3 regions of the Actinosynnema sp. NPDC020468 genome follow, and region 1 is predicted to be linked to each of the others. Evidence: riboswitches for the same ligand, from Rfam matches in the RefSeq annotation. Region 1 holds a riboswitch; each other region holds the start of a gene.

Region 1 (6,601 bases):
GTCCGCCCTGCTGGTGGTCAAGCGCGGTCCCAACGCGGGTTCGCGGTTCCTCTTGGACCGCGACACGACCAGCGCGGGCCGGCACCCCGACAGCGACATCTTCCTCGACGACGTGACGGTGTCCCGCCGGCACGCCGAGTTCCGCCGCGAGGGCGGCGAGTTCGTGGTGATCGACGTGGGCAGCCTCAACGGCACCTACGTCAACCGCGAGCCCGTCGACCAGGCGGTGCTCGCCAACGGCGACGAGGTCCAGATCGGCAAGTTCCGCCTCGTGTTCCTGACCGGTCCGGGCGCCGGGGGGCAGTGACCGCGGCCGGGCGGTCGCAGCGCGGGGGGTTGAGCATCGGAGCGGTGCTCTCGCAACTCCGCGCGGACTTCCCGGACGTGACGATCTCCAAGATCAGGTTCCTGGAGTCGGAAGGTCTGGTCCGCCCGGCACGAACGGCATCGGGGTACCGCCAGTTCACCTCCGCCGACGTCGAACGTCTGCGGTACGTGCTGGCGGCCCAGCGCGACCGGTACCTGCCGTTGAAGGTCATCAAGGAGCAGTTGGACGGCGCTCCGGACGCTCCGCACCCGGTCGGTGCGGAGCAGTTCGGCGCCCCGACCTCGCGCGTGACGCGGGACGACCTGGTCACCCGGGCCGGCATCGAGCCCGGCGTGCTGGCCGAGCTGGAGCGCTTCGGCCTGGTGAAGCCGGGTCCCGCGGGGTGGTACGACGGCGACGCGGTGCAGATCGCGACGACCGTGCGGGCGTTGGCGCGGCACGGTGTGGAACCGCGCCACCTGCGGCCCTTCCAGGCCGCGGCGGACCGCGAGGTCGGGTTGGTGGAGCAGCTGGTGGCACCTTTGTCCCGGCAGCGCGACCCGCAGTCGCGGGCCCGTGCCGAGGAGGTCGTCCGGGAGCTGGCGGCGCTGTCCGTAACGCTGCACACACTCCTGGTCAAAGTGGGTCTTCGCGAGGCCGTCGCGAACCGCGTTTCGCCCAGGTGAACAGGTGTCCGCATGCTGATCCCGGCTACCCGGGCGGTTGCGCAGAAGGCCCGCTTGGCGGGTAGCGTCGGAGATGTGGGTGGGGGATCCTCGTGAGGTAGCGGGGACGCCAGAATTTCAGCGCGCTGAGGGAGGCGAGACCCGATGAGCGAAATGCGTGTCGTCGGTGTGCGGGTGGAACTGCCCGCGAACCAGCCGATCCTGCTGCTGCGCGAAACCGAGGGCGAACGCTACCTGCCGATCTGGATCGGCTCGGTGGAGGCGACGGCGATCGCCCTGGAGCAGCAGGGTGTCCGGCCCGCGCGGCCGTTGACCCACGACCTGCTCAAGGACGTGATCGGCGCGCTCGGCCGGCAGTTGGAACAGGTCCGGATCACCGACCTCCAGGAGGGGACCTACTTCGCCGAACTCGTCTTCGACGGCGACATCCGCGTGTCGGCCCGGCCGAGCGACTCGGTGGCGCTGGCGCTGCGGATCGGGGTGCCGATCCACGCCGAGGAGAGCGTCCTGGCGGAGGCGGGTCTGATCATCCCCGACGAGCAGGAGGACGAGGTCGAGAAGTTCCGGGAGTTCCTGGACTCGGTCTCGCCGGAGGACTTCCGCGGCGCGGACACCTGAACCGCCGCGCGACCTCGACCGGCCCCGTGCACCGCGAGCCCTGACGGCTCCCGTCGGGGCCGTTTCGCGTTTCCGGGTGTCGGGGTGGTCGCGGGTGACGCGCGGTGGTCGACCGGACGGCTCGACGTGCCCGGAGGAGGTCTCGGGGTCGCGTTCACCACGAGGGGTCGGGTTTCGGCCGCGAAGTGAAAGCCGGCCCCTCGTGGTGTGTGCGGTGAGTTGTGGATCAACCCCGTGTGCCACCCCCTGGTGTCACACTTCTGGATTACACAACGTCAACGGTGCTGCGCTAAACGATCACTAAACGCCACCCGAATGGGCTACGTCAGACGGCTTCCTCAACCTCAACCTGAGGTTGAGGTAAGACACGCCCAGCGAGTCGCGTTGACCCGGCCCCTACCCGGTCTTACCGTCGAGCTCAGGTGAATCGGCACGGTGTCATTCGTAGAGCACCGAGGTCGCTTCACGCCGGTCGGCGAGACCGGGTCGAGGGGAGGCAGGCGTGGTCGAGGAAGCGCGCATCCGGGCCGGCACCGGCGAACAGGGTGAGCTGTTCCCGGACTCCTCGCTGCCGGACGAGCTCGTCGGGTACCGCGGGCCCGCCGCGTGCCAGATCGCGGGCATCACCTACCGCCAGTTGGACTACTGGGCGCGCACGGGACTGGTCAACCCGACGATAAGGAGTGCGCACGGCTCGGGGAGCCAACGGCTGTACTCCTTCAAGGACATCCTGGTGCTCAAGGTCGTCAAGCGACTCCTGGACACCGGCGTGAGCCTCCAGAACATCCGCGTCGCGGTCGACCACCTGCGCAGGCGCGGCGTGCAGGACCTGGCCCGGATCACGCTCTTCAGCGACGGCACCACGGTCTACGAGTGCACGTCGCCGGAGGAGGTCGTCGACCTGCTCCAGGGCGGTCAGGGCGTGTTCGGCATCGCGGTCAGCGGCGCGATGCGGGAGATCAGCGGCACCATCCACGACTTCCCGGCCGAGCGGGCCGACGGCGTCGTGCTGGAGGAGACACCGGACGACGAGCTGTCCCGCCGCAGGCGCACCCGCGCGACCGGCTGAGATCCGCGTCGCGCCGACAACCTCGGAGCCCGAGCCGCCGGGTAGGATCGGCGGGTAGTCGCTTTACCCCGCGCGGGAGAGTCCGAGCCCGTCTCGGCGCCGAAGGAGCAACTCCTCCCCGGAACCTCTCAGGCACACGAACCGCGCGGGTGAGACGCCTCTGGAAAGTGGGCCGGGCAACCGACCCCGCCGACGGTGCAAGCCCGGTCCCGGCCGGGTGAAGCTCTCAGGCGCCCGTGTCGGGCGGAAGACAGAGGGGGAGGGCAACGGCAGGAGTCTGTCCGCAGCCCCCCGAAAGGCGCCCCCATGACGCAGGACCGCATCCCTCTCGCCGCGCTCGAACACGGCACCCCGTTCGCGGACCGCCACGTCGGGCCGCGGCCCGCGGAGCTGGCCCGGATCCTCGACGTGATCGGCGTCGGCTCGCTGGAGGAGCTGGCCCAGCGCGCGGTGCCCGAGTCGATCCGCGTGCGCGACCTGGTGCTGGACCTGCCCGCGCCCGCCACCGAGACCGAGGCGCTGGCCGAGCTGCGCGCCCTCGCGGCCCGCAACCGGCCGATGACCCAGATGATCGGCCTGGGCTACTACGGCACCACCACGCCGCCGGTGATCCGCCGCAACGTGCTGGAGAGCCCGGCCTGGTACACGGCCTACACGCCGTACCAGCCGGAGATCTCGCAGGGTCGGCTGGAGGCGCTGCTGAACTTCCAGACCGTCGTCGGCGACCTGACCGGGTTGCCGCTGGCCAACGCGTCGATGCTGGACGAGTCCACCGCGGCGGCCGAGGCGATGACGCTGGTGCGCCGCGCCGGCCGGTCCAAGTCGGCCCGGTTCGTGGTCGACGTCGACACGCTGCCGCAGACGCTCGCGGTCATCGAGACCCGCGCCGAGCCGCTGGGCATCGAGATCGTCACCGCCGACCTGTCCCAGGGCCTCGAGGGGCTCGGGCTGGGCGGCGACTTCTTCGGCGTGCTGCTGTCCTACCCCGGCGCGTCCGGCGTCGTGCGGGACCAGGCCGGGCTGATCGAGGAGATCCACAAGGCGGGCGCGCAGGCGGTCGTGGTCGCGGACCTGCTGGCGCTGACGCTGCTGCGCGCGCCGGGTGAGATCGGCGCGGACGTCGTCGTGGGCACCACCCAGCGGTTCGGCGTGCCGATCGGGTTCGGCGGGCCGCACGCGGGCTACATGGCCGTGCGCCAGGGCCTGGAGCGGCAGCTGCCCGGCCGGCTGGTCGGCGTGTCGGTCGACGCGGACGGCTCGTTGGCCTACCGGCTCGCGTTGCAGACCCGCGAGCAGCACATCCGCCGCGAGAAGGCGACCTCGAACATCTGCACCGCGCAGGTGCTGCTGGCGGTGATCGCGTCGATGTACGCGGTCTACCACGGCCCGGACGGCCTGCGGAACATCGCGACCCGGGCGCACCGGATGGCGACCGTGCTGGCCGCCGGCCTGTGCGAGGGCGGCGTGGACGTCGTGCACGGCGAGTTCTTCGACACCGTGCGCGCGCACGTCGAGGGCCGGGCGGCCGACGTCGTCGCGGCGGCGCGGGACCTGGGCGTGAACCTGTGGCAGGTCGACGCGGACCACGTGCAGATCGCGTGCGACGAGACGACCACGCGCGGGCACCTCGAGTCGGTGTGGAAGGCGTTCGGCGTCACCGTGTCCGACGTCGACGGGCTGGACGGCGACACCGCCGACGGCATCCCGACCGACCTGCGCCGCACCACGGAGTACCTGACCCACCCGGTGTTCCACGCGCACCGCTCGGAGACCGCGCTGCTGCGCTACCTGCGGTCGTTGTCGGACAAGGACGTCGCGCTCGACCGGAGCATGATCCCGCTGGGCTCGTGCACGATGAAGCTCAACGCGACGGCCGAGATGGAGCCGATCACCTGGCCCGAGTTCGCCGACCTGCACCCGTTCGCGCCCGCGTCCGACGCCGAGGGGATGCTGTCCCTGATCGGCGACCTGGAGGGGTGGCTGGCCGAGATCACCGGGTACGACGCGGTGTCGTTGCAGCCCAACGCGGGCAGCCAGGGCGAGTTCGCCGGGTTGCTGGCGATCCGGGCCTACCACCGGTCGAACGGCGACTTCGCGCGCGACGTGTGCCTGATCCCGTCGTCGGCGCACGGCACGAACGCGGCGTCGGCGGTGATGGCCGGGATGCGCGTGGTGGTCGTGAAGTGCGACGACGCGGGCAACATCGACGTGGACCACCTGAAGTCGACGGTCGTGGAGCACCAGGACGACCTGGCCGCGATCATGATCACCTACCCGTCGACGCACGGGGTGTACGAGGACACCGTGCGCGAGGTGTGCGGCTGGGTGCACGACGCGGGCGGCCAGGTGTACGTGGACGGTGCGAACCTGAACGCGCTGATCGGCCTGGCGCAGTACGGGAAGTTCGGCTCGGACGTGTCGCACCTGAACCTGCACAAGACGTTCTGCATCCCGCACGGCGGCGGCGGCCCGGGCGTCGGCCCGATCGGCGTCCGCTCCCACCTGGCGCCGTTCCTGCCGAACCACCCGTTGCAGCCCTCCGCCGGCCCGGCCTCGGGCGTCGGCCCGATCGCGGGCGCGCCGTGGGGTTCGGCGTCGATCCTGCCGATCTCGTGGGCGTACGTGCGGATGATGGGCGCGGACGGTCTGCGGCGGGCGACGTTGACGGCGGTCGCGGCGGCGAACTACGTGGCGCGGCGGCTGGACGAGCACTTCCCGGTCCTCTACACCGGCGAGGGCGGTTTCGTGGCCCACGAGTGCATCCTGGACCTGCGGGCGTTGACCAAGGCGACGGGCGTGACGGTGGACGACGTGGCGAAGCGCCTGGCCGACTACGGTCTGCACGCGCCCACGATGTCGTTCCCGGTCGCGGGCACGCTGATGGTGGAGCCGACGGAGTCCGAGGACCTGGCCGAGATCGACCGGTTCATCGACGCCATGATCGCGATCCGGCACGAGATCGACCTGGTGGGCGCGGGCGAGTGGCCGGCCGACGACAACCCGCTGCGCAACGCGCCCCACACGGCGGCGTCCGTGACGACGGGCGAGTGGACCCACCCGTACAGCCGCGAGGTGGCGGTGTTCCCGGCGGGCACGTCGTCGTCCCCGAAGATCTGGCCTCCGGTCCGCCGCATCGACGGCGCGAAGGGCGACCGCAACCTGGTCTGCTCCTGCCCGCCGATCGAGGCGTACAGCTAGGCACGCGGATCTGCTCGGCGCCCGTTCCCCTCTCCGGGGAGCGGGCGCCGCCGCGTTCCACGCCCCGGACGGACTAGGCGAGGTCGTAGTCCAGGGTGTAGCGGCCCGGTTCGCCGTGCAGCCAGGTGAGGCGGCCGGTTCCGGTGGTTCCGGTCAGGTCTCCCGTGGCGCCGACGATGGTGAAGGTGCCGTCGGCGACGCCGTTCGCGTAGCCGCCGTCGTGGTGCAGGACGAGGGTTCCGGTGCGGCCGGCCAGGGTTCCCGTGACGACCTCGAAGCCGATCGACGTGCAGGTGTCGTCGGTCGGGTAGTGCATCAGGAACCTGGTTTCGGCGGTTCCCTCCAGGTCGCCCGCCCACGTCGACGTCATGCCGCCCGTCGTCTGCTTCGGGGCTTTCGTTTCGTCGTAGTTGCGGCCGTCCCAGGTGTGCTCGTCCCAGGACTTCATCTCGGCGGTGCCGGTGGCGTGCGTGGTCATGGGTGTGAGGGTGCGCCGAGGTGACTGACACCGCCTGTCAGGTTCGAGGGGACAATCGGCGGTATGCGTGCGAGCCGGTTGCTGTCGGTCCTGCTGCTCCTCCAGGCGCGGGGGCGGATGACCGCGCGGGAGCTCGCCGACGAGCTCGAGGTGTCCGTGCGGACGGTCTACCGGGACGTGGAGGCGCTCGGGAGCGCGGGCGTGCCGGTGTACGCCGAGCGCGGACCGGCGGGCGGTTACCGGCT
Region 2 (6,601 bases), on a different contig from region 1:
CGAGGAGGCGAACGCGACCCTGCGCACGGTGTCGGACCCCATCCACCGACCTTGGCGCGACGATCTTGGTACCGGCCCGTGTCGTGACTCACATCACACTCGTCCGGGTGGGCATTCGGGACTTCACACGATGCGGTGAGCGGGCTGGAACGGGGCTGCCCCGCAGGTCAGGGTGGGGGTCATGGGCGTACTTCCGTTGGTCGCGGCGCTCGCCGCGCTGGTACCGAGCACCTCCGTCCCGGCCGAGTCGGGATTCCTGTTGGCCCTCAACCGGTCGAGCACGATCCGGGTGGTGAACCTGGACTGCTCGCCGCCCGGCGGGTCGCACCCGCGCGCCGAGGAGGCGTGCGCCGAGCTGGCGCTGGCGAACGGCTCGTTCGACCAGCTGGGCACCGAGGGCGTCGCGTGCACGATGGAGCTGAACCCGGTGACGGTGCGGGCCATCGGCCACTGGCGCGGCGAGACCCGGCGGTTCCTCAAGACCTACTCGAACTCGTGCGTCCTGGAGGCGGCGACCGGCACGGTGTTCAAGTTCTGATCTTCACCCGGTCGCCGGGCGACTCGTAGCCTGGGTGTCATGAGCATCCACGACATCCCGGTGTCCACCCTGTCGGGCGAGCCGTCGAGCCTGGGTTCCCTGCGCGGCAAGGCGGTGCTGGTGGTGAACGTCGCGTCGCGGTGCGGCCTGACGCCCCAGTACGCCGGCCTGGAGCGGTTGCAGGAGCGGTACGCCGCGCGCGGTTTCTCGGTGGTCGGGTTCCCGTGCAACCAGTTCGCCGGGCAGGAGCCGGGCACCGCCGAGGAGATCGCCACGTTCTGCTCGACCACCTACGGGGTGAGCTTCCCGCTGTTCGAGAAGATCGACGTGAACGGCCCGGAGCGCCACCCGGTGTACGCGGAGTTGACCGCCGCCGCCGACCAGGACGGCGAGGCGGGCGACGTGCAGTGGAACTTCGAGAAATTCCTGCTGTCGCCCACCGGGGAGATCACCGCCCGGTTCCGGCCGCGCACCGAGCCCGAAGACGAGGTCGTGCTGAAGGCGATCGAATCCGTGCTGCCGTAATCGCGTTATCACCCGATCGTGTGAGACCGCCCGGATAACACCGGGCACCCATTTCCCGAAAAACGGCGTACACCGACCGAGGACGTGCGCCATGGCCTCTCCACCGGCACCGCACCACCCGTTCCCCCCGGCCGCGCCCGCGCACCCGACGAAGTTCGCGGGCCTGGCCGTGGCGGCCCTGGTCCTCGGCGTCACGGGCCTGGTCTGCTCCCTCGTCCCCCTGCTGAACATCCTCACCGCCGTGGGCGCGCTCGTCGGCGCGGTCCTGGGGATCATCGCCCTGGCCGGCACCCGGCGAGCGATGGCCGCGATCGCCGTGGTGCTGTGCGTCGTGGCGATCGTGGTGTCCGTGATGGTCCAGTCCGCGCTGGTCAACACCCTGGACGGGGCCGCGGACAGCGGCACGGTCACCCCGGCGAGCGCCTCGGCCCGGGCCGAAGGCGTCGTCGCCCCGCCGCCCGCCGCCCGGAGGGCGCCGACGTGGGGCGAGCGCTACACGTGGCCCGGCGGCCTGGCGGTCGAGGTCGCCGCCCCGACCACCTGCACCCCGGGCCGCTACGCCGCGCCGTCGGACGTGACCAGGGCGGCGAAGGTCGCGATCACCGTGGTGAACGGCTCCGCGAAACCCTTCGGGACGGCCGTTCTGACGATCGGGGTGGACGCCCAGTTCAACGGCCGCAAAGCCGACTCGATCTTCGACCTGGACGGCCCCTGCGACACCGACTTCGAATCCACGACGGTGCTGCCGGGAAAGTCCTACACCTACCAGGTCTCCTTCGCGGTGACCGCCGAACCGGGCGAACTCCAAATAGCCCTGCAACCGGACTTCGGCTCCGGGAAGGCGATCTTCGTCGGCCAGGCCTGAGCCCGCCGCGAGAAAGCCCCCCGCCGCGCGCTCGGGCGCGGGACGGGGGGCGTCGCGAAATCAGGACCTGGGAATCAGCACTCGATGACGTTCACCGCGAGACCGCCGCGGGCCGTTTCCTTGTACTTCACCTTCATGTCCTTGCCGGTTTCGCGCATGGTCTTGATGACCTTGTCCAGCGACACGAAGTGCGAGCCGTCGCCCCGCAGCGCCATCCGCGCCGCCGTGATCGCCTTGATCGACGCCAGCGCGTTGCGCTCGATGCACGGGATCTGCACCAGTCCCCCGATCGGGTCGCACGTCAGGCCGAGGTTGTGCTCCATCGCGATCTCCGCCGCGTTCTCGACCTGCTCCGGCGTGCCGCCCAGCACCTCGGCCAACCCGCCCGCCGCCATCGAGCACGCCGACCCGACCTCGCCCTGGCACCCGACCTCGGCGCCCGAGATCGACGCGTTCTCCTTGAACAGCACGCCGATCGCGCCGGCCGTCAGCAGGAACCGCACGATGCCGTCGTCCGACGCGCCCGGCACGAACCTGGCGTAGTAGTGCAGCACCGCCGGCACGATCCCGGCCGCGCCGTTCGTCGGCGCCGTCACCACCCGGCCGCCGGCGGCGTTCTCCTCGTTCACCGCCAGCGCGAACAGCGTCACCCAGTCCATCACCCGCAGCGGGTCGGTCGCGTAGTGCTCCGAGGCCAACCGCGCGTGCATCTCCGCCGCGCGCCGCCGCACCTTCAGACCACCCGGCAGCTCGCCGGTCTCGACGCACCCCTGCGCCACGCACTCCTGCATGACGCCCCAGATGCGCAGCAGCGACGAGCGCACCTCGGCCTCCGGCCGCCAGGACAGCTCGTTCGCCAGCATCACCTCGCTGATCGACAGGCCGTGCTCGCGCGTGCGCGCCAACAACTCGTCCCCGGTCCGGAAGGGCAGGGCGAGCGGGGTGGTGTCGGGCTTGATGCGGTCGGCGCCGGTCGCGGTCTCGTCCACCACGAAGCCGCCGCCGACGGAGTAGTACACCGCCGAGTCGACCACCGCATCACCCGAGTAGGCGGCGAAGCTCATCCCGTTCGGGTGCAGCGGCAGCGACTTGCGGCGGTGCATCACCAGGTCGGTGTCTTCGCGGAACGCGATCTCCCGCACGCCACCCAGCAGCAACCGGCCCGTCGCCCGGATTTCGGCCACCCGCCGCTCGGCCTCCCGGGGGTCGACCTCCTCCGGCCGGTGACCCTCCAGACCCAGCAGCACCGCCTTCGGGCTGCCGTGACCATGTCCGGTTGCACCGAGTGAGCCGAACAGCTCCACATGCACCCGGTCGACTGAATTCAGAGGCAATCGATCGATGAACATGGTCGCGGCTCGCATCGGGCCGACCGTGTGGGAACTGGACGGCCCGATACCGATGGAGAACAGGTCGAAGACGCTGATCGCCACGGCCGCTCAGCTCTCGGTCAGTTCCGCGTACTTCGCGGCGGTGAGCAGGCCCTGCGCGTCGGTGACGGTGACCTTGAACAGCCAACCCTCGCCGTACGGGTCGTCGTTGATCGCCGACGGGTCGTCCCCGACCGCGGTGTTGACCTCGACCACCTCGCCGCTGACCGGCGCGTACAGGTCGCTCACCGACTTGGTCGACTCGAGCTCGCCGCACACGTCGCCGGACTGCACGACCGTGCCGACCTCGGGCAGCTGCACGAACACGATGTCGCCCAGCGAGGACGCGGCGTAGGAGGTGATGCCCACCGACACGGGCTCCTGGGTGCCCGGCACCCAGTCGACCCACTCGTGCTCGGCGGTGTACAGCAGGTGTTCGGGAAAGGTCACGGCAGCGCTCCCTGACAGGTGGGTTCCAGGTCCCCTGCTCTGTCCTGGGACCTGAGAGCTTCACCGCATCGTCGCGGCTTGCACCGTGGGTGCGCGCCGCGGGGCACGCTTTCCAGAGTCGCCTCGCCCGCGCGGTTCTCGCTGCCTGAGAGTGTGCGGGGTGCTTGCTCCTTCGGCGCCCCGGTCGTGCCGAGGACTCTCCCGCGCGGGTTCCGGCGCAGGTGGGCGCCGCGGCCGATGTTCAGTTGGAGTGACCCGAACGCTAGGTGCCGACCACGACGGGTGTCAACGCGCGGCGGCCCTTGTTCACCTCGCACAAACGCGGACCTCGCCGTTCGTGCTCCCGGCACGATGACAGGGCGCACCGGGTACCCGACCTTTGGCGTACCGAGTAGGAGCGAAGGAGCCCACCGTGCGGATCGCAGTTCCCCGCGAGATCAAGAACCACGAGTACCGCGTCGCGCTGACCCCCGCGGGCGCCCACGAGCTGTCCTCCCGCGGGCACGAGGTGTTCGTCGAGGCCGGCGCGGGTCTGGGCTCGGCCATCACCGACGAGGAGTACCTCGCCGCCGGCGCCAAGGTGCTGGCCACCGCGGACGACGTGTGGGCCGAGGGCGACCTGGTGCTCAAGGTCAAGGAGCCCATCGCGGTCGAGTACCCCCGGCTGCGCAAGGGCCAGGTGCTGTTCACCTACCTGCACCTCGCCGCCGACCTGCCGCTGACGCGGGCGCTGCTGGACTCCGGCACCACGGCCATCGCCTACGAGACCGTGCAGACCGCGAACGGCGCGCTGCCGCTGCTGGCACCGATGTCCGAGGTCGCGGGCAGGCTCGCGCCCCAGGTCGGCGCGTTCTCGCTGATGAAGCCCTCCGGCGGGCGCGGCGTGCTGCCCGGCGGCGTGCCCGGCGTGCACCCGGCGCGGGTCGTGGTGATCGGCGGCGGCGTGGCGGGCCTCAACGCGGCCACCATCGCCGTCGGCCTCGGCGCGGACGTGGAGATCCTCGACACCAACGTGGACCGCCTCCGGCACATCGACTCGCTGTTCCAGGGCCGGCTGCGCACCGTCACGTCCAACCGCTACTCGGTCGACCAGGCCGTGCGCGAGGCGGACCTGGTGATCGGCGCGGTGCTGGTGCCCGGCGCGAAGGCGCCCAAGCTGGTGAGCAACGAGCTGGTCGCGCAGATGAAGCCGGGCTCGGTGCTCGTGGACATCGCGATCGACCAGGGCGGCTGCTTCGCCGACTCGCGGCCGACCACCCACGCCGACCCGACCTACCAGGTGCACGACTCGGTCTTCTACTGCGTCGCCAACATGCCCGGCGCGGTGCCCCGCACGTCGACCTACGCGCTGACCAACGTCACGCTGCCGTACGCGGTCGCGTTGGCGGACAAGGGATGGCGTGCCGCGCTGGCCGCCGACGCCGCCCTGGCGCCCGGCCTCAACGTGCACGAGGGCCTGCTGACCAACGAGCCGGTCGCGCAGGCGCACGAGCTGGAGTTCACGGCCTTCGAGAGCTGATCGCCGCAACAGGAAAGGGCCGCCCGCACAACCGCGGGCGGCCCTTTCAACGTGAGGCGGCCCGCTCAACCAGCCTGGGGGTCACTGGGAGCGGGCCGCGTGGCCAATCTTAGCCGGGAACGGGGTCCGCTGCCCAGGCGCGGGGGTCGAGTCGTGGCCAATTCTTCACCGCGTCAGGGCACGTTCCGTGGTTGTGCCTCAAGCAAACGAGTGAATTCGCGTCGTAACGGGTCAGTCACGACACGGTCTCGACCGATGCCTCAGGCAGACCTTCCGCCGCAGGGATCGGAGCGCTCATGGCACACCCGCAGGGCTGGATCGACTGCCACGACCCGTTCGGCCGAGACCGGTCGGTGACGGTGGTGGTGGAGGACGACCGGGTGCTGCTCGTCGCCCCGCCCGGCGAATCGGCTGTGATGTCGGTCACCCAGACCCGTCGGTTGCACCGCCTGCTCGACCAGGCCGCGGACCGGATGTGATCGGGGTGGACGAAGCGCTCCGCGCCGCCGTGCTGCGCCGGCTGGCCCACCTGGACGAGGTCGCCGAGAGCGGCGAGGCCGACGCGCTGGTGCCGCTGGCGCGCTCCGAGATCCACCGGCTCGCCGACGGCTGGCGGCTGCTGTTGACCGTGCACCAACCGGATCCGGACAGCCGGTGCCTCGCGTGCGTCGGCGTGCTGCGGCACAAGCGGTGGCCGTGCCAGGTGTGGACGATGGCGCACCAGCACCTCATCGGCGAGGGCGTGCCGCACCGCGAGCGCAGGCGACCGCTGCGCTACCCGTTCGGACGTGTCACCACCACCCGGGATCTACCGGAGGTGACGCGGAAACCACGACACGCCCGACCCGAGTGATCCGCCTAGGGCAGGATGACCCCCGGTAGGAGCACTCGGGAGGGACGCGTGCACGACGGCAGTGGCCGCATCGTGGTGCAGAACTTGACCAAGCAGTTCGGTCCGGTCGCAGCGGTGCAGAATCTGAGCTTCACGGTGGAACCCGGTTCGGTGACCGGCTTCCTCGGTCCGAACGGCGCCGGCAAGACGACGACCCTGCGCATGCTGCTCGGGCTGGTGACGCCGACCGCGGGCATCGGCCTGATCAACGGGCGCCCGTTCCACCAGCTCGGCAACCCGGGTCGGGTCGTCGGCGCGGTGCTGGAGGCGCAGGGGTTCCACCCCAAGCGCACCGCGCGCAACCACCTGCGGGTGTACGCGGCCGCGATCGGCGTGCCGGACCAGCAGGCGGACCGGGTGTTGGAACTGGTCGGCCTCGGCCAGGCCGCGGACCGCAAGGCGGGCGGGTTCTCGCTGGGCATGAAGCAGCGGCTGGCACTGG
Region 3 (6,601 bases), on a different contig from region 1:
GGCGCGCAACCCCGGCCTGATCTACGGCCGGATGACGGGGTGGGGCCAGACGGGCCCGCTCGCGTCGGCGGCCGGGCACGACATCGACTACATCGCGGTCGCGGGCGCGCTGGAGCCCATCGGGCGGGCGGGCGCGCCGCCCACCGTGCCGCTGAACCTGCTCGGCGACTTCGGCGGCGGCGGTCTGCTGCTCGCGATGGGCGTGCTGGCCGCCCTGTACGAGCGGTCGCGCTCGGGCCGGGGCCAGGTCGTGGACGCGGCGATGGTGGACGGCGCGGCGCTGCTGACCACGTTCGTGCACAGCATGGCGTCGTCCGGCGCGTGGCCGGGCGGCCGCGGCGGGAACCTGCTCGACGGCGGCGCCCCGTTCTACGACGTGTACGAGGCGTCGGACGGCGGTTTCGTCGCGATCGGCGCCCTGGAGGAGAAGTTCTACGCGGACCTGGTCGCCCTGCTGGACCTGCCGCCCGACCTCCCGGACCGCAACGACCCGAGCACCTGGCCCCACCTCCGCACCCTGATCGCCGCCGCCGTGGCCACCCGCCCGCGCGACGAGTGGGCCGCCCTGGCCGCCGGCCGCGACGCCTGCCTCGCCCCCGTGCTGACCCCGCGGGAAGCACCGTCCCACCCCCACAACCAGGCGAGGTCGACCTTCGTGGACATCGCCGGCATCCCCCAACCCGCACCGGCACCCCGCTTCGCCCGCACCCCGGCCGCGGTGCCCGCCCCGCCGCCGAGGCAGGGCGAGCACACCGCGGAGGTCCTGGCGGAGGCCGGCTACGCGGAGGCCGAGGTCGACGCGCTTCGTGCCGCGGGCGTGGTGGCCTGACACCGGGACGCCGAGGGTTGGCCGGTCGTCCGACCTGACGCCTCCGGTCGGGTCGCGGCCGCCGGGGCCTCCCGCCCGGGGAAGGCGCCGTGCGGGCGGGGGGTTCGGGCTGCTCGCCGGCCGCTCCGGACCCGGGTCGCGCACGCTCGCGGTCGCCTGTGGTGACGGTGCCCCGGGTGCCGCGCTACGCCGGTGGTCGGCCTCGTGGGTCGGCGCGCCGCGGCGGGGTGGTCTGGACTGCGGGGGCGGTGTGCCGGGCCCGCGCGCGGTGGTCGCGTGTCCACGCTGGTCCGGCGGGTGGCGGTGGGGCGGAATCCGGGGTCGGGTGTCCGGAAGGCGGCGGTTGTCGCGTTCCGCCGGGAAAATCCGAGGCCGATTCGGTTCCGGGCCGTCGGGACGGGGTGGGGCGCGGGCTCCGGCGGGTGGGGCCGCCCACTCGATCGGGACCACTCGTTCGGGAGGCCGGGTGCCCCGAGCCGGGGACCGCACCCCGGCGGAAAAAGGGATTGGTCTGGTGAGGATTGGTCTGAAAAAGGGCGCAACAAAGCGGTGAAGGTGTCGCCTGAAATGGTGTCGGCCTTCATTGACCACGGTCACGCGGTGTGGTGGGTGCCGCGCAACTGGGTGACAGGGCCTGGAGAGAAGACGGTGGTGCGGCACCTCGGGGTTCGTGCGGGGAGGTGAGCGATGTGCTCGTACCCACAGCATCGACGGACGGCGGCCTGTTCTTGATCGTCCGTTCGGGTGACGCCGGCGCTCGCTCGGCGTGGCAGCGTGCTCCGACATGCGGCCGGACGTGGGATGTCGGCGGTTCGAGGGTTGTCATCCGGGTGAATGGGGGACCATGGCGGGTGACGAGGCACGCCTCGACGCGCCCAACCGGCACCTGTCAACGGACGGAGAGGCATTCAGTGAACCTCAAGAAGGTGGTGACGCTGGCGGTCGTCGCGCTGGTGTTGTTCTTCCTGATCACCCAGCCCGACCAGTCCGCCCAGGCGGTCAAGGCGGCCCTCGGCGGGCTGCGGGACGGCGCCGAGTCCATCCTGACGTTCGTCCGCAGCCTCTTCGCATAGGTGTTCGACGGCCGGGGTCACCCACGGTGGTCGGGGGCCGCCGGCGTTGCACCGTATGGGTGGAATGAGGGCTATAACGCCCTGGTAACAGGGTTTTGGCCGAACAAGGGTCTAGCGGTTGTCGGTACCCGCTAATACGGTGCGCTGCATTGGCTGATCTTCGACCGACGAGGAGGCAGAATGGTCGAGGACTCCGGAGTCGACGAGCTGCTGCGGCAGTGGGCGGCTGAGCGCTCGGACGACGCCGAGCTGCAAGAGGTGAACCGGATCAAGGACGCGTGGCTCGCCGAGGCCCCGCCGTCACCGGGGATCCCCGTGCAGCGGGCGACCGGCGGCAACCGCGGGGTGATGCGGGTCGAATCCGCGGACCCGGCGTACGTCGTGGCGATGAGGAAGCGGGCACCCGAGGTGCCCGAGGTCCTCCTCGCGGCCGCCGCCAGCTACTGGCAGCTGGTGGGCGACCTGACGGAGGCGGAAGCGTGGTGGGACGCGGGCATCAGCCCGTTGGACCAGCGCGCGCTCGACTACCGGGCGGCCGGGCTGAGCCCCGCCGACCTCGGTCGACGTCTCGGACCGATGACGGTGCTCCAGCACCTGCGTCGGGGCAGTGCGGCGGCCTGGTGTGTGGCCAGGTTGCAGAGGCAACGCCGGGACGGCGTGGCCTAGCGGGAACGAGTTCGGGGACGACCCGAGGGCTCCGCCGTCAAGGGAGCCCCAGGGCCGGCAAGGGGAGTGGGCTCTTGGCGCCGCAACCGGGAGCCCCAGTCCCGAAGGGGATGCCGCGCGGATGATCGCGCGGCCGTCCTGACGCGGGTGGTCGGGTGCTCGACCCCGCGAAGTACGATCGAGGGCATGGGCAGCGCCGTCGTCACCCCCAAGCGGGTCGGTATCGCGGTCGTGTGCCTGCTCTCGCTGGCCGTCTGCTGCGGCCTCGCCTACTGGCAGTGGGAGCGCTTCTCCGAGGCCGGCGGCACGTTCCAGAACCTCGGCTACGTCTTCCAGTGGCCCCTCTTCGGCCTCTTCCCGGCCTTCATGGTGTGGCGCATCCGCCGGTTGGACGCCCGGAACAAGGCCCGCATCGCCCAGGAGCCGGTGGCCGAGCCCGTGACCCCGCCCGTTACCGTGGCACCCGTCGGATCACCCGCGCACGACGACGAGGACGACGAGCACGCGGCCTACAACCGCTTCCTCGCGGCACTCCACGCGCGGGACACGCGGTGAGGTGAAGGTAGGGCGATGAGCGGTGCGCTGAGCCGGTTCAGGTTCATGGCTTACGTGGTGGGTGTCGGCCTGCTGGTGCTCGTGGCCGCGATGTTCGTCAAGTACCTCGGCGGCAACTCCGGGATGATGGCCGTCGTCGGTCCGGTGCACGGCTTCCTCTACGCCGTCTACCTGGTGCTGACCGTCGACCTGGCGCTCAAGTCCCGCTGGTCGATCAAGGGCACGGCCCTGGTCCTGCTGGCCGGCACGATTCCGTTCGTGTCCTTCTACGCCGAGCGCAAGGTCGTGGAGAGCGTCCGCGCCGACCGCGCGCTGTGAGCCGCCGGTTGACCGCCGACCCCGGCACGCCTAGCGTCTGGGCCACCAACTGAACACGGCCGTCGATGTCGCGCGGGAGAGTCCCCTGGAGAGCAGGGGCGCCGAAGGAGCAACTCCTCCCCGGAATCTCTCAGGCACAGCTACCGCCCGACGAAGGCAACTCTGGAAAGCAGGCGCAAGCCTCGCCCACGGTGCAAGCCGCTGCCCGAACGCAGCGGCGAAGCTCTCAGGCTCATGACAGAGGGGGAGGCTCGCTCTCGACGAGGAGTCTCCGATGGACCGTGTCATCCTTCGTACCGGCAGACCGGCCGCACAGGTCGGTCGCACTGCCGTGCGCCCACCAGGGAGGAACCCCGTGGAAAGCCGTCGGACGCCCTTGCACGCCGAGCACGAGGCGCTGGGCGCCCAGTTCACCGACTTCGCGGGCTGGCGGATGCCCCTGCGCTACGAGAGCGAACTGGCCGAGCACCACGCGGTCCGCACCTCGGCGGGCCTGTTCGACCTGACCCACATGGGTGAGATCGTGCTCACCGGCCCCGAGGCGGGCAAGGCGCTGGACTACGCGTTGGTGGGCCACTCGTCCGCGATCGGCGTCGGCCGCGCCCGCTACACCATGATCTGCGAGGCCGACGGCGGCGTGGTGGACGACCTGATCGTCTACCGGCTGGGCGACCAGGAGTTCCTGGTCGTCGCGAACGCCTCCAACGCCGCCGTGGTGCACGAGGCGATCGTGGCGCGGGCGCAGGGCTTCGACACCGAGGTCGCCGACCGCTCGGCGGACTACGCGCTGCTCGCGGTGCAGGGCCCGGCGTCGCTCGCGATCCTGGAGGGCCTCACGCCGACCGACCTCGGCACGGTCAAGTACTACGCGTCGTACCGGTCGCAGGTCGCGGGCCGCCCGGTGCTGCTGGCGCGCACGGGCTACACCGGCGAGGACGGCTTCGAGCTGTTCACCGCGCCCGCCGACGCGCCGCACGTGTGGCGCGCGCTGCTGGAGGCGGGCGCCGCGCACGACCTGAGGCCGGCGGGCCTCGGCTGCCGCGACACGCTGCGCCTGGAGGCCGGCATGCCGCTGTACGGCAACGAACTCGGCCTCGACCGCACCCCCTTCCACGCCAACCTCGGTCGCGTGGTGAAGTTCGACAAGCCGGGCGACTTCGTCGGCCGGGAAGCGCTGGAGAAGCTCGGCGACGTCGACACCACCCTGGTCGGCCTCACGACCACCTCCCGGCGCGCGCCGCGGCACGGCTACCCCGTGCTCGACGCGGAGGGCACGCCCATCGGCGAGATCACCAGCGGCGCGCTGTCGCCCACGCTGGGCTACTCGGTCGCGATGGCGTACGTCACCAAGGCGAACGCCCAGCCCGGCACGCAGTTGTCCGTCGACGTCCGTGGCAGGCGCGAACCGGTCGAGGTCGTCGCACTGCCGTTCTACAAGCGCAACTCTTAAGGGAGCCTGGACCATGTCGGAGCACTTCAACACCTCCCTCGCGGAGTTCGACCCGGAGGTCGCGCAGGCGGTGGCCGCCGAGCTGGGCCGGCAGCAGAGCACGTTGGAGATGATCGCCTCGGAGAACTTCACCCCGGTGTCGGTGCTCGAGGCGCAGGGCTCGGTGCTCACCAACAAGTACGCCGAGGGGTACCCGGGTCGTCGCTACTACGGCGGCTGCGAGCACGTCGACGTGATCGAGCGGCTGGCGATCGAGCGGGTCAAGGCGCTGTTCGGCGCCGGTTTCGCCAACGTGCAGCCGCACTCGGGCGCGCAGGCCAACGCGTCCGCCATGTTCGCGCTGCTCCAGCCCGGCGACACGATCCTCGGCCTGGACCTCGCGCACGGCGGCCACCTGACGCACGGCATGCGGATCAACTTCTCCGGCAAGCTGTACAACGTCGTGCCGTACCACGTGTCCGATGTGGACGGTCTGGTGGACCTGGCCGAGGTCGAGGCGCTGGCGCAGGAGCACCGGCCGAAGCTGATCGTGGCGGGCTGGTCGGCCTACCCGCGGCAGCTGGACTTCGCCGAGTTCCGCCGGATCGCCGACTCGGTGGGCGCGTACCTGATGGTGGACATGGCGCACTTCGCCGGCCTGGTGGCGGCGGGGCTGCACCCGAGCCCGGTGCCGCACGCGCACGTCACGACGACGACGACGCACAAGACGCTCGGCGGCCCGCGCGGCGGCGTGATCCTGACCAACGAGGCCGACCTCGCCAAGAAGATCAACTCGGCGGTGTTCCCCGGCCAGCAGGGCGGTCCGCTGGAGCACGTGATCGCGGGCAAGGCGGTGGCGTTCAAGCACGCCGCGTCGCCCGAGTTCGCCGACCGCCAGCGCCGGACCCTCGAAGGCGCGCGGATCCTGGCCGACCGACTGTCCCGTGAGGACACCGCGGCGGCGGGTGTGAAGGTGCTCACGGGCGGTACGGACGTGCACCTCGTGCTGGTCGACCTGGTCGGGTCCGAGCTGGACGGCAAGCAGGCCGAGGACCGGCTGCACGAGGTGGGGATCACGGTCAACCGCAACGCGGTGCCGAACGACCCGCGTCCGCCGATGGTCACCTCCGGCCTGCGGATCGGCACGCCGGCGCTGGCCACCCGCGGGTTCGGCGCCGAGGACTTCACCGAGGTGGCGGACGTCATCGCGAGCGCGCTGCTGCCGTCGGCCGACCTGGCCGAACTGCGGTCGCGGGTCGAGGTGCTGGCCGCGAAGCACCCGCTGTACCCGTCGCTGTGATCCGGTCGCCGCGATCCGGGCACTGTGGTCCCGGCGCGGTGGGCGGGGCGCCGTGAGTCGGGCGCTGTGACGATCGCAACTCGCCGAAATAGTTGAGAGTTCATCTAGGTTGGTCCCGTACGCATCCCCCGCGTACGGGACGACCGAAAGAAGGAACGATGACCTCGACGCTCGACAACCTGGCCCTCTCCCCCGAGGCCCAGGACCTGCTGTTCCGCGAGGCCCGCACGGCGAACGCCTTCACCGCCGACCCGGTGACCGACGAGGAGCTGCGCGAGGTCTACGAGCTGATCAAGTGGGGCCCGACCAGCATGAACAACCAGCCCCTCCGGGTGGTGTTCGTGCGGTCCGACGAGGCGAAGGCCCGGCTGCTGCCGCACATGGGCGAGGGCAACCGCGCCAAGACCGGCACCGCGCCCGTCGTCGCGATC

What was found. A riboswitch is a leader RNA that binds a small molecule or an ion and turns the genes downstream of it on or off. The one in region 1 is predicted to bind glycine.
Region 2: another riboswitch for glycine. It lies ahead of gcvH (glycine cleavage system protein GcvH); the one in region 1 lies ahead of gcvP (aminomethyl-transferring glycine dehydrogenase).
Region 3: another riboswitch for glycine. It lies ahead of gcvT (glycine cleavage system aminomethyltransferase GcvT); the one in region 1 lies ahead of gcvP (aminomethyl-transferring glycine dehydrogenase).

Annotation. Positions count from the first base shown of each region.
Region 1 is NZ_JBFAEO010000024.1:11,770-18,370, forward strand. Features, by position in the region: gene garA (glycogen accumulation regulator GarA) at 1-307, shown strand, start outside; gene AB0G50_RS18585 (MerR family transcriptional regulator) at 304-993, shown strand; gene AB0G50_RS18590 (bifunctional nuclease family protein) at 1,138-1,611, shown strand; gene AB0G50_RS18595 (MerR family transcriptional regulator) at 2,114-2,680, shown strand; glycine riboswitch at 2,744-2,834, shown strand; gene gcvP (aminomethyl-transferring glycine dehydrogenase) at 2,987-5,878, shown strand; gene AB0G50_RS18605 (DUF3224 domain-containing protein) at 5,952-6,356, opposite strand; gene AB0G50_RS18610 (YafY family protein) at 6,420-6,601, shown strand, end outside.
Region 2 is NZ_JBFAEO010000027.1:47,617-54,217, forward strand. Features, by position in the region: gene AB0G50_RS20360 (MFS transporter) at 1-42, opposite strand, end outside; gene AB0G50_RS20365 (SSI family serine proteinase inhibitor) at 182-538, shown strand; gene AB0G50_RS20370 (glutathione peroxidase) at 578-1,063, shown strand; gene AB0G50_RS20375 (hypothetical protein) at 1,155-1,928, shown strand; gene AB0G50_RS20380 (L-serine ammonia-lyase) at 2,003-3,361, opposite strand; gene gcvH (glycine cleavage system protein GcvH) at 3,368-3,748, opposite strand; glycine riboswitch at 3,871-3,962, opposite strand; gene ald (alanine dehydrogenase) at 4,161-5,267, shown strand; gene AB0G50_RS20395 (hypothetical protein) at 5,564-5,746, shown strand; gene AB0G50_RS20400 (hypothetical protein) at 5,752-6,120, shown strand; gene AB0G50_RS20405 (ABC transporter ATP-binding protein) at 6,169-6,601, shown strand, end outside.
Region 3 is NZ_JBFAEO010000054.1:19,374-25,974, forward strand. Features, by position in the region: gene AB0G50_RS29990 (CaiB/BaiF CoA-transferase family protein) at 1-829, shown strand, start outside; gene AB0G50_RS29995 (hypothetical protein) at 1,741-1,902, shown strand; gene AB0G50_RS30000 (helix-turn-helix transcriptional regulator) at 2,083-2,568, shown strand; gene AB0G50_RS30005 (hypothetical protein) at 2,755-3,123, shown strand; gene AB0G50_RS30010 (DUF3817 domain-containing protein) at 3,139-3,441, shown strand; glycine riboswitch at 3,505-3,597, shown strand; glycine riboswitch at 3,598-3,692, shown strand; gene gcvT (glycine cleavage system aminomethyltransferase GcvT) at 3,797-4,891, shown strand; gene glyA (serine hydroxymethyltransferase) at 4,905-6,170, shown strand; gene AB0G50_RS30025 (malonic semialdehyde reductase) at 6,329-6,601, shown strand, end outside.